One region of the Flavobacterium frigidum genome, then DNA from elsewhere that is predicted to be linked to it. Evidence: riboswitches for the same ligand, from Rfam matches in the RefSeq annotation. Region 1 holds a riboswitch; the other holds the start of a gene.
What was found. A riboswitch is a leader RNA that binds a small molecule or an ion and turns the genes downstream of it on or off. The one in region 1 is predicted to bind S-adenosylmethionine.
Positions count from the first base shown of each region.

Region 2: it holds a riboswitch for S-adenosylmethionine, as region 1 does, so the genes downstream of both, ACNQGB_RS11165 (Na+/H+ antiporter NhaC family protein) here and ACNQGB_RS06255 (homocysteine S-methyltransferase family protein) in region 1, are expected to answer to the same signal.

Region 1 covers NZ_JBLVPT020000003.1:242,412-247,778, reverse strand. The annotation lists gene ACNQGB_RS06265 (vitamin B12 dependent-methionine synthase activation domain-containing protein) at 1-113, opposite strand, end outside; gene ACNQGB_RS06260 (leucine-rich repeat protein) at 485-1,744, opposite strand; gene ACNQGB_RS06255 (homocysteine S-methyltransferase family protein) at 1,830-2,831, opposite strand; SAM riboswitch class I at 3,083-3,195, opposite strand; gene ACNQGB_RS06250 (NAD(P)/FAD-dependent oxidoreductase) at 3,365-4,417, opposite strand; gene ACNQGB_RS06245 (precorrin-2 dehydrogenase/sirohydrochlorin ferrochelatase family protein) at 4,624-5,202, opposite strand; gene cobA (uroporphyrinogen-III C-methyltransferase) at 5,189-5,367, opposite strand, start outside.
Region 2 covers NZ_JBLVPT020000010.1:80,607-85,973, forward strand. The annotation lists gene ACNQGB_RS11145 (UDP-3-O-(3-hydroxymyristoyl)glucosamine N-acyltransferase) at 1-318, shown strand, start outside; gene ACNQGB_RS11150 (nuclear transport factor 2 family protein) at 320-682, shown strand; gene sucD (succinate--CoA ligase subunit alpha) at 777-1,649, shown strand; gene ACNQGB_RS11160 (hypothetical protein) at 1,866-2,288, shown strand; SAM-I-IV-variant riboswitch at 2,414-2,510, shown strand; gene ACNQGB_RS11165 (Na+/H+ antiporter NhaC family protein) at 2,567-3,889, shown strand; gene fabG (3-oxoacyl-[acyl-carrier-protein] reductase) at 4,073-4,819, shown strand; gene ACNQGB_RS11175 (hypothetical protein) at 4,900-5,367, shown strand, end outside.

The DNA.
Region 1 (5,367 bases):
GAACCCGTCACATTAGTCCGTTCCCCTACGTTCACAAAAACACTTTCGGGTGTAATTATTAAGGGCTCTAATCCTGATAAAATTAAGTTTCTTCTTTTCTCTGCTACTGCCATTTTCTATTGTATTTGTTCCTGCAGGGTTTCAAAAACCGTGTTGGAGTAACTTGTTTTTTTATTATTTGGGCGTGTTCGCCGCGGCGAACGGGCTATACGCTATATCTTTTGTTCCGCTATCGCTTCACAAAAGGATGCCACTACTATCCCTCACGCGGGCATTGTGCTAACAACTCTTCTTTTTTTATTGATTCTTCCGTTTCTTTATTCTTTAATTTTGTCATTCTGAGGAACGAAGAATCTAAACAAATTGCTCTGCTGCTTGCGCGAGCGTCACGCTCGTGCTTATTCTTTTTTCTTAAAAATCTTTTCCTGCCTATATTGTGTGCACTAGCGGGACGCTTGCGCTAGCTTTAGGCCACAACAATCACTTAAAACTCATTTGAGTCATCTCTTTCTTCATTAAATTTCTCTACATCCAAATCTTCAAATTCTAAACAATTATTAATCTCATGAAAAGTAATGGGAAGTAATTCATTAAATGTTTTAGCTTGTTCGTAACTTATTTCATCAGGGAAATTAAAATAATATTGATTTATTAATTCTATTCCAAACTCTGATTTATAATAATCTTGTAAGCTCAAAAAAACTTCATCATAATTATCACAACCATATATAAAATCAACTACATTTTTTCCCGCTAAATTTATTATTGATAAAGTATCAGCCTTAGTTCTTCCGTCTAATGCTTTTTCAATAGTATCAAATCTACCAACCATTAACCCTAATTCACCCTCGTCAACATAATAAGATTCACCTGAGTGCAAATAAACTATCTTTCTAACAACAAATTTACCAGTCTTATTTTCATTGAGAATTTTGCTGTATTTTTCTATTAAATTATCTCTAATTTCAAAATTTACTAAGTTTTTTAAACTTGGCAAGATTTGAATTTGTTTTATTTTATTTGAGCTCAAATCCAAACTATTTAGAGAAATTAAATTATTTAAGTTTTCAATTTTGGAGATATAATTATGGCCTAAATACAATTTAGTTAATTGTGACTGATTTTCTAAACAATCTATTTTTGATATCTTATTATTACTCATCCATAATTCTTTCAAACTAACAAGGTTTTCTAAACCTTCTAACTTACATATTTGATTGTCAGATAAATATAATTCTTCAAGATTTCTTAAATCATCTAAACCCTCTATTTTAGTGATTTCATTATTAAACAAATACAAAACTTTTAACTTTCTCAGATTTTGTAAGTTTTCAATCTTTTTTATTTTATTATTAAATAACGTAATTTCATTCAAATTTATATTTGAATCAAGCCCTTCAATTTTTTCAATATTATTACTATCAAGACTAATAAATCGAAGTTTTGTTAATTTCCCTAACCCTTCTATTTTAGTAATTTGATTTTCATCCAGAATTAAATTAATTAACTCGGTAAAACTTTCAAAACCTTGTATTTTGTTTATTTTATTTCTCCGTAGATTTAATCCAATTACATTTCTATTGATATCTAATAAATACCTATTATTATTATCTATCGAATTTATATGTCCTTCAGTGTGTTCCTCAATTGTAATCTTATAAATTTTCTCAAGTCTTAAAATTTCTTTCGGCTTACTTGTAGTTTTAACATTAAAAAAAAACTTTAAATATTTCAATATGTTCATCTTTCTTATTCTTTAATATATTTATGGTATAAAAATATTTAAATCTTCATAATTTAAGTAAAATCATTAACATTTTCAGTTAAAACTACATCACCGCAGTCGAAACCCTCGGTTTGTATTCCTTGGCGATATCGGCAATTAACTTGATGTGTGCCGGTGTTGTTCCGCAACACCCGCCTATAATGTTTACTAAATTATCATCGAGATATTCTTTGATAAAAGCTTGCATTTGTTCCGGTGTTTCATCGTATTCACCAAAAGCGTTAGGCAATCCTGCATTAGGATGCGCAGATACGTTGAAAACTGTGTTTTGTGCAAGCGTTTTCAAATAGGGTTTCAATAAATCGGCACCAAGTGCGCAATTGAAACCTACACTCAACAATGGTATGTGCGATACCGAAACTAAGAAAGCCTCTACCGTTTGTCCCGAAAGTGTTCTGCCAGAAGCATCGGTTATCGTTCCTGAAACCATAATAGGAATATCAAGATTGCGTTCGTCTTTTACTTCTTCAATGGCAAAAAGCGCGGCTTTGGCATTTAAGGTATCAAAAATAGTTTCTACCAAAAGTAAATCGCAACCGCCATCCATAAGCGCTTCTACTTGTTGCTTGTACGCGATGCGCAAATCATCAAAAGTTACGGCTCTGTATCCTGGATCGTTTACATCTGGTGACATGCTTGCTGTTCTGTTCGTAGGACCAATGGAACCCGCTACAAAACGAGGTTTGTCTGGATTTTTGGCGGTAAATTCATCAGCTACTTCACGGGCCAATTTCGCCGACTCATAGTTCAATTCATACACATATTCTTCAAGATGGTAATCAGCCATACCGATGGTGGTTCCTGAGAAGGTATTGGTTTCAACAATATCAGCTCCAGCGTCAAAATAAGCGGCATGAACGTCTTTTATTGCTTGTGGTTGAGTGAGCGACAATAAATCGTTGTTTCCTTTTAGCGAATGCGGAAAATCCTTGAAACGTTCTCCTCTAAAATCTTCTTCGGAGAAATTGTACCGTTGCAACATAGTTCCCATAGCTCCATCAAGGATGAGTATGTTTTTTGTAATGGCTTCGTGAATGCTTGACATAACTTTTTATTTCTTGTAAATCACAATTTGAAATGGTGATTTTTACTTTTGATTACTATTTCCAAAAGTTCCCAGATTTTTCTTTTTAGCCCTGATGGTAGCGGCATCCTTTTTATTCGCCTTTTTTCGGCGAATAAAAAGATATAGCGTACAGCAGGAACGATAATGACTGAAAAGCGCCATTAATCTGCTCTAAAAAAAATCGATACGTTGTCAAGAAAAGGTTTGAGAAATACTGTAGAAGTATTCTTGTGTTATCTATCTTTGATACTGGTTGTATAAAGTAGAATGTAGCACCTTCTTTAAAAAATAAAGGGTTGCTAAGGTTTCATTGGGTCTTTCCCTCCGCCTTTCGTGATAACTTTCAATAAATATAGGAACACTGCAAAGAAAAGACAAAGCGCTAACAATTGCAAGTTTTTTTTTAAAGTTTCTAGCGGAGTTTGTTGCAAAACGTTTAAATACAAAGGTTCTTAATTGCAAAGATTTTAATCAACCTTCGCAACCTAGAACCTTTGTATCTCAGCACCTTTTTAGACTATGGCTTTCACTACAGCTTTTGGAGCTTCTTTACGTGTACCATCAAAACCATCTACGCCAGAAACAGTAGTATATTTCAAAACATAACGCTTGCCTGGATTAATGATTTGGTACGCTGCCTGACACATTAAAGTGGCTTCGTGGAATCCGCAAAGAATCAATTTCAGTTTCCCCGGATAGGTATTTACGTCACCGATGGCGAATATTCCCGGAATATTGGTTTGGTAATCCAAAGAATTATTGACTTTTATGGCATTTTTTTCGATTTCCAATCCCCAGTCGCCGATAGGACCTAACTTTGGCGTAAGACCAAAAAGCGGAATAAAATAATCGGTTTCGATGGTGCGTTGTGCGCCGTTTTCCTCGACTACAACCGCTTCAAGATGTTCTGCACCTTTCAATCCCACAACTTCTCCCGGAGTAATCATTTTTATTTTACCAGAATTTTTCAATTCCTGAACTTTTTCTACAGAATCTAAAGCACCACGAAACTCGTTGCGACGGTGAATCAAAGTTACTTCTGAAGCTACATTAGACAAGAATATACTCCAATCTAGCGCCGAATCGCCACCTCCAGCGATTACTACTTTTTTATCTCTGAATTTTTCTGGATTTTTAATGAAATACTTGATTCCTTTGTCCTCGTAAAATTCGATATCCTCAATCAATGGTTTTCTTGGTTCAAAACTTCCAAGTCCACCTGCGATAGCAATGACAGGAGCATGGAATTTTTTACCTTTGTTTGAAGTTACGATAAACGTACCATCTTCTTGTTTTTCTATTGTTTCGGCACGTTCTCCCAAGGTAAATCCCGGTTCGAACTGCTTAATTTGCTCCATTAAATTATCTACTAAATCGCCAGCCAATACTTCTGGAAATCCAGGAATATCATAAATAGGTTTTTTAGGATACAACTCAGATAACTGTCCGCCTGCTTGTGGTAAGGCATCTAGAATATGGCATTTTAATTTTAATAATCCTGCTTCAAATACTGCAAATAAACCTGTAGGTCCTGCTCCAATAATTAGTATGTCTGTTTTAATCATTTTGTTTTAATTAGTCCTTAAATTTCCAACAATGTAATTCAAGGAAAGTGTTATTTTATTTACTATTTTTCAAAAAAAATGCCTGAATATTAATTCAATGCAAATATCATTATTATCATTATCAAAAAAAACGAAAAAGTATTATTAAGAACTAGTACAAGTTAGTTTTTAGTATTTTTTGAAGTATAGCTATTATCAATCTATTTTTAAAGACCTTTCAATGTTGCTGTTATTTCATTCATTTTTTGAACTTTCTCTTCAAAATTTCCTTTCAACGTTTTGCGATATTCATTCAAATTTTCGACCATTGCATTGATGTCTTCTGGAATAACTTCTTCAAAAAACTCGCGCAATCGCTTGGCTGTTGTAGGTGATTTTCCGTTTGTAGAAATCGCAATTTTCACATGGCCTTTTGTGACAATTCCCCCTAGATAATAATCACACAGTGGTGGGGTATCCGCGATATTGCAAATTAAAAATCTTTTTCCAGACAAATCATAAATCCGTTTGTTCACTTTCAAGTCATCGGTACAAGCAATGACCATGTGGCGTTTACGAAGCATCCAGCGATTGAACTTTTTGTACGTCAGTTTTACTGATTCATGGCTTGACGCCAAAGTCTCTAATTCGGGTAAAAATCGAGGTGCGACTACCTCAACAATAGCGTTTGGACTCGATTTTAACAAAAAAGACAACTTTTCTAATCCCACATTTCCACCACCCACAATTAGAGTGTTAAGATTGTGTAGTTTCAAAAAGATGGGATATAACTCATTCTTTTCCATAAGCCAAAACCTGGTTGTGCTGTGATTTTAATTCCTTGTAAAAAGCAGCATTTCGTTTCGCATCTCTTACCACTTCTCCGATAACAATTATAGCTGGCGAACTCAAACTTTTAGCTGCAACAACTGATTGAATAGTATTTACAGTGCCAATTCCTACTTTCTCTG
Region 2 (5,367 bases), on a different contig from region 1:
GGTGAAGGTACTAAAATTGACAATCAAGTACATGTAGGTCACGATACAGTTATTGGAAAAAAATGTTTGATAGCTTCACAAACCGGAATTGCAGGTTGTGTCATTATCGAAGACGAAGTAACCATTTGGGGACAAGTAGGAACCACAAGTGGAATAACGATAGGAGCAAAGGCAGTTATTCTAGGTCAAACGGGAGTTACAAAATCAGTAGAGGGTGGAAAATCTTATTTCGGAACTCCAATTGAAGAATCTAGAGAAAAACTGAAACAACTGGCAAATATCAAGAAAATACCAGAAATTTTAAACAAATTAAAGTAATATGTCTGCTAAAGAAATCGTTCAGAAATTTTACAAATCAGATGCTCTAATTGATAGTGAAATCATTAAGGATTTTTTGCATCCTGAAGTAGTCGTGGAATGGAATAGTAGTAAAGGATTGATTCAATTGAATTATGATTCTTTATTAAATCTTTCTAATGATTTGAGCAAAGCGTACGTGCGTTCTAAAGTTAGAATAAGTCATATTGTTAGTGAAAATGATCGTATTTCGGTACGATATTCTCATTTTGTAAAAACGATTGAGAATCCGCGAGAAGAAATGTTATTGGCTCACTTTATGGTGATTTGGGAAATAAAAGACAACAAACTATTTCGAGGGTATCAAATGAGTCAATTATCCTAATTTAGTATTAAAAAACTGAATACTGAATACGGATTACTGATTACTATTTTATACTTTTGCAAAACAATTTTAAAAACTACCTAAAAAATATATCATGAGTGTTTTAGTTAATAAAGATTCCAAAATAATTGTTCAAGGTTTTACAGGAAGCGAAGGAACTTTCCATGCTTCTCAAATGATTGAGTACGGAACTAACGTTGTTGGTGGTGTAACTCCAGGAAAAGGGGGAACTACTCACTTAGATAGACCCGTTTTTAACACTGTAAAAGATGCTGTAGAACAAGCCGGAGCTGATACAACTATCATTTTTGTTCCACCTGCTTTTGCTGCGGATGCCATTATGGAAGCTGCAGATGCTGGAATTAAAGTAATTATTGCAATTACTGAAGGAATTCCGGTTGCTGACATGATAAAAGCAAATAGTTATGTTAAAGAAAGAAATGCACGTTTAATAGGTCCAAACTGTCCGGGAATCATTACACCAGGTGAAGCTAAAGTTGGTATCATGCCAGGTTTTGTTTTCAAAAAAGGAACTGTAGGGATTGTTTCTAAATCAGGAACATTAACGTACGAAGCAGCTGACCAAGTGGTGAAACAAGGTTTAGGAATCACTACAGCAATTGGAATTGGTGGAGACCCAATTATTGGAACAACAACAAAAGAAGCTGTTGAATTGTTAATGAATGATCCAGAAACGGAATGTATTGTAATGATAGGTGAAATTGGTGGACAATTAGAGGCTGATGCTGCTCATTGGATTAAAGCGGATGGAAACCGTAAGCCAGTAGTAGGTTTCATCGCCGGAGTTACTGCTCCTCCGGGGCGTACCATGGGGCATGCAGGTGCAATCGTTGGTGGATCTGACGACACAGCCGAAGCTAAAAAAGAAATCATGAGAGCTTGTGGGATTCACGTAGTAGATTCTCCAGCTGAAATTGGTAAAAAAGTAAAAGAAGTTTTAGGATAATCTAAGCTTTTTCTAAATAGTATTAAAGCCTCACAATTTGTGAGGCTTTTTTATGATAAATAGAATTAAAAAAAATACCTTTGCACTTTATTAAATATAGCATTTTCTTTAGTTGTTATCCTAATAAAACAAATACAAACGAATGGTTTCTAATGAACCTCACGATTTTGTGGGGTATTTTTTTGTGGCAGCCAATTCAAATAAAAATAAAATAATATGTACAAAGAGTTAAAAAAATTCAAAGTTACCAATCAGTTTTCATTTACTACAGAAGATAGTTTAGCAGAAGTTTGCAACGCGTCAGAAGGTTCTGGTGTATTTTTAGTGTATTCAGTAGGTGATGAAAAAGAGCTAATTATGGTTGGTTCTACTGGAACTGTTCAAAATAATGGAACTTTGAAAATTAAAAATGGTGGACTGAAGGATAAAATCGTAGAAGGACACCAATTTGCGAAAACGGGAAGAAAATATTCTTGGCCAGCACAAATGAAAATAGAGGATATTAGTACCCTTGAAGTAGTTTGGTATGAGACATTCAATGATAAAACTAAAGTAATCCCAACATTCGTAGAAGGACAAGTTTTACAAAACTTCCTTGATGAAAATGGAAGATTACCAAGGTGGAATGTAGCTTTCTAAGTAGTTAGTTACTGTTTTTCAATATTTTATATATTAACGCTATCAGTTTTGATAGCGTTTTTTTTAGTTATTCTTATTTTTAATATAATTATTTGATTTATTCGTAAATAATTAATTAATTTTGCACCCGTTATCACGAATCCTTCAATAGGATAGCAACCTGCAACAACAAGCAAGGTGCTAAAACGATAAGCCATATCTTTTGGAAAAAATGTTGTTTTTACATTACCATCTACAGGTTTGTTTTTCGTTATAACACTTAATTTAAAATTATTTTTATGACAAAATTTACTAAAGAATCTGGGAATCCTTTTGCATTGATTCCGCTATTTGTTTTTATTTTTACGTTTTTAGGAGCTGGAATCATTTTGAATGATTTTTATGCTTTTCCTTCGCCCGTAGCAGTTCTAATTGGAATAATAGCTGCATTTTTATTGTATAAATCATCTACAAACGAAAAAATTGATACTCTAATTGCTGGTTGTGGTGATAGTAAAATCATAACTATGTGTTTGATTTATTTATTAGCTGGTTCATTTGCAGTGGTAAGTAAAGCAATGGGCGGTGTTGATGCGGTAGTGAATCTTGGCATCAATACAATCGATGTTGCTTACTTTCCGTTGGGGATTTTCTTGATCGCTTCCTTTTTATCTACTGCTACGGGAACATCAGTTGGAGCCATTGTTGCTATTGGACCTATCGCAGTTTCGCTTGCAGATAAAAGCGGAGCCTCTTTGCCCTTAATTTCAGGAGCTTTATTAGGCGGGTCTATGCTAGGGGATAATTTATCGATGATTTCAGATACGACGATTGAAGCCACACAATCGCTGGGATGTGATTTGAAAGATAAATTTAAGATCAATTTGTTTATTGCTTTTCCAGCGGCACTATTAACTATTTTAGTATTTTTCTATTTAGGATTAAATTCTGATATTGTTGCTGTAGCTATTGCAAGAACTGATTTTTCATGGATTGCAATTGTGCCCTATATTGTTGTAATCGTTCTAGCGGTGGTGGGTATCAACGTTTTTTATACTTTAATTATAGGAACACTTTTAGCAGGGATAATTGGTTATCTGGGCGGTTTATTTACTATAATGGAATTTACTCAAAAGTGTTATGAGGGATTTACAAGCATGACTGATATTTTTTTACTTTCTATGCTTACAGGTGGTTTAGCCGCATTAGTAGAAAAGGCGGGAGGAATCACGTATTTACTGGTACAAATTAAAAAATTAATCAAAAGTAAAAAATCAGCTCAACTAGGAATTGGTACCTTAGTGGGTTTTGCTAATTTAGCTATTGCTAATAATACGGTTTCTATTGTAATCACAGGACCAATTGCCAAAGAAATTAATGATGAATATGACCTTAACCCAAGAAAAACAGCCACAATTTTAGATATTTTTTCTTGCGTTATACAAGGCGTTCTACCTTATGGAGCGCAAGTATTACTGATATTAAGTTACGCTAATGGTAAATTGAATTTCTTTGACTTGATTGGTAATGCTTGGTATCATTTATTTTTGTTTGTTTTTACCCTGATTGCCATTTACAGTTCGTTTTGGGATAAGCTAGTAGGGCGTTATTTTCATGTATAAAGTAATTTTATGACGCTTAATGAAAGTGAAATTTTTTTTAAAAAAGGAAATAGTATATATTTGGCAAGTCGCTTATAGCCCTGATAGCAATGAAAATCCTTTTCTATTTTTTCTTTAAAAATAGAAAAGATTGTAATGGATAGCAGGAATAGCTTCAAATAAAAAATAAACTAATTTTTGAATATGAAATTACTAGAAGGAAAGGTTGCCATTATTACTGGTGCAAGTCGTGGAATAGGAAAAGGAATTGCAGAAGTTTTTGCTCAACATGGTGCAAATGTTGCTTTTACATACAGTTCATCAGTAGAATCTGCGGAAGCTTTAGAAAAAGAATTGAATGCTTTAGGTATTAAAGCCAAAGGATATCAATCTAATGCTGCTGATTTTAATGAAGCACAAACTTTTGTAGATGCCGTTTTAGCTGAATTTGGAACTGTTGATATACTTATCAATAACGCCGGAATTACTAAAGATAACTTGTTGATGCGCATGTCTGAAGAAGATTTTGACAACGTCATGGATGTAAATCTAAAATCGGTTTTTAATATGACTAAAGCCATTCAGCGCACGTTTTTAAAGCAACGTTCGGGTTCTATTATTAATATGAGTTCTGTTGTAGGAGTAAAAGGAAATGCTGGACAAACGAATTATGCTGCTTCAAAAGCGGGCGTTATTGGTTTTTCAAAATCAGTGGCTTTAGAATTAGGATCTCGTAATATTCGTTGTAATGTAATTGCACCAGGATTTATAGAAACGGAAATGACGGCTAAATTAAACGAAGATGTGGTAAAAGGATGGAGAGAGGGAATTCCATTAAAACGCGGTGGAACCACCGAAGATGTTGCTAATGCTTGTTTGTTTTTTGCATCGGATATGAGTGCGTATGTAACCGGACAAGTGATGAATGTGTGTGGTGGAATGCTTACTTAAAATAATTATAAATTATAAATGATGAATTATAAATGATGACAATTTAAAATTTAAAATTCATCATTTAAAATAAAATAAGAATGACAACAAACACTTTACTATTATTATTTATTTCTGTATTAATAGCAGGCAGTTTGTCGTATTTTCAATACATTTATAAGGCCAAAAACAAATCGAAAATCGGTTGGTTTTTGGCTTTTTTACGTTTTTTATCCATTTTTGGTATTTTATTGTTGTTAATAAATCCAATACTGACCAAAAACACACTAGAAACTGTAAAAACACCTTTGCCTATAATTGTAGACAATTCAAGTTCTATTGCGTTTCTCAAAGCCAATGAAAATGTACTGGAATTACATGAAAAAATAGAATCAAATTTAGATTTACAAGATAAATTTGACGTACAAACGTATCAATTCTCCGATGATTTTGAACCCGCAGAAAATTTTGATTTTAAGGGAACTCAAACCAATATAGATCTTGTTGCCAAAAATTTAAAAAGTATCTACAAGAATACGAGTTATCCGATAGTTTTAATTTCAGATGGG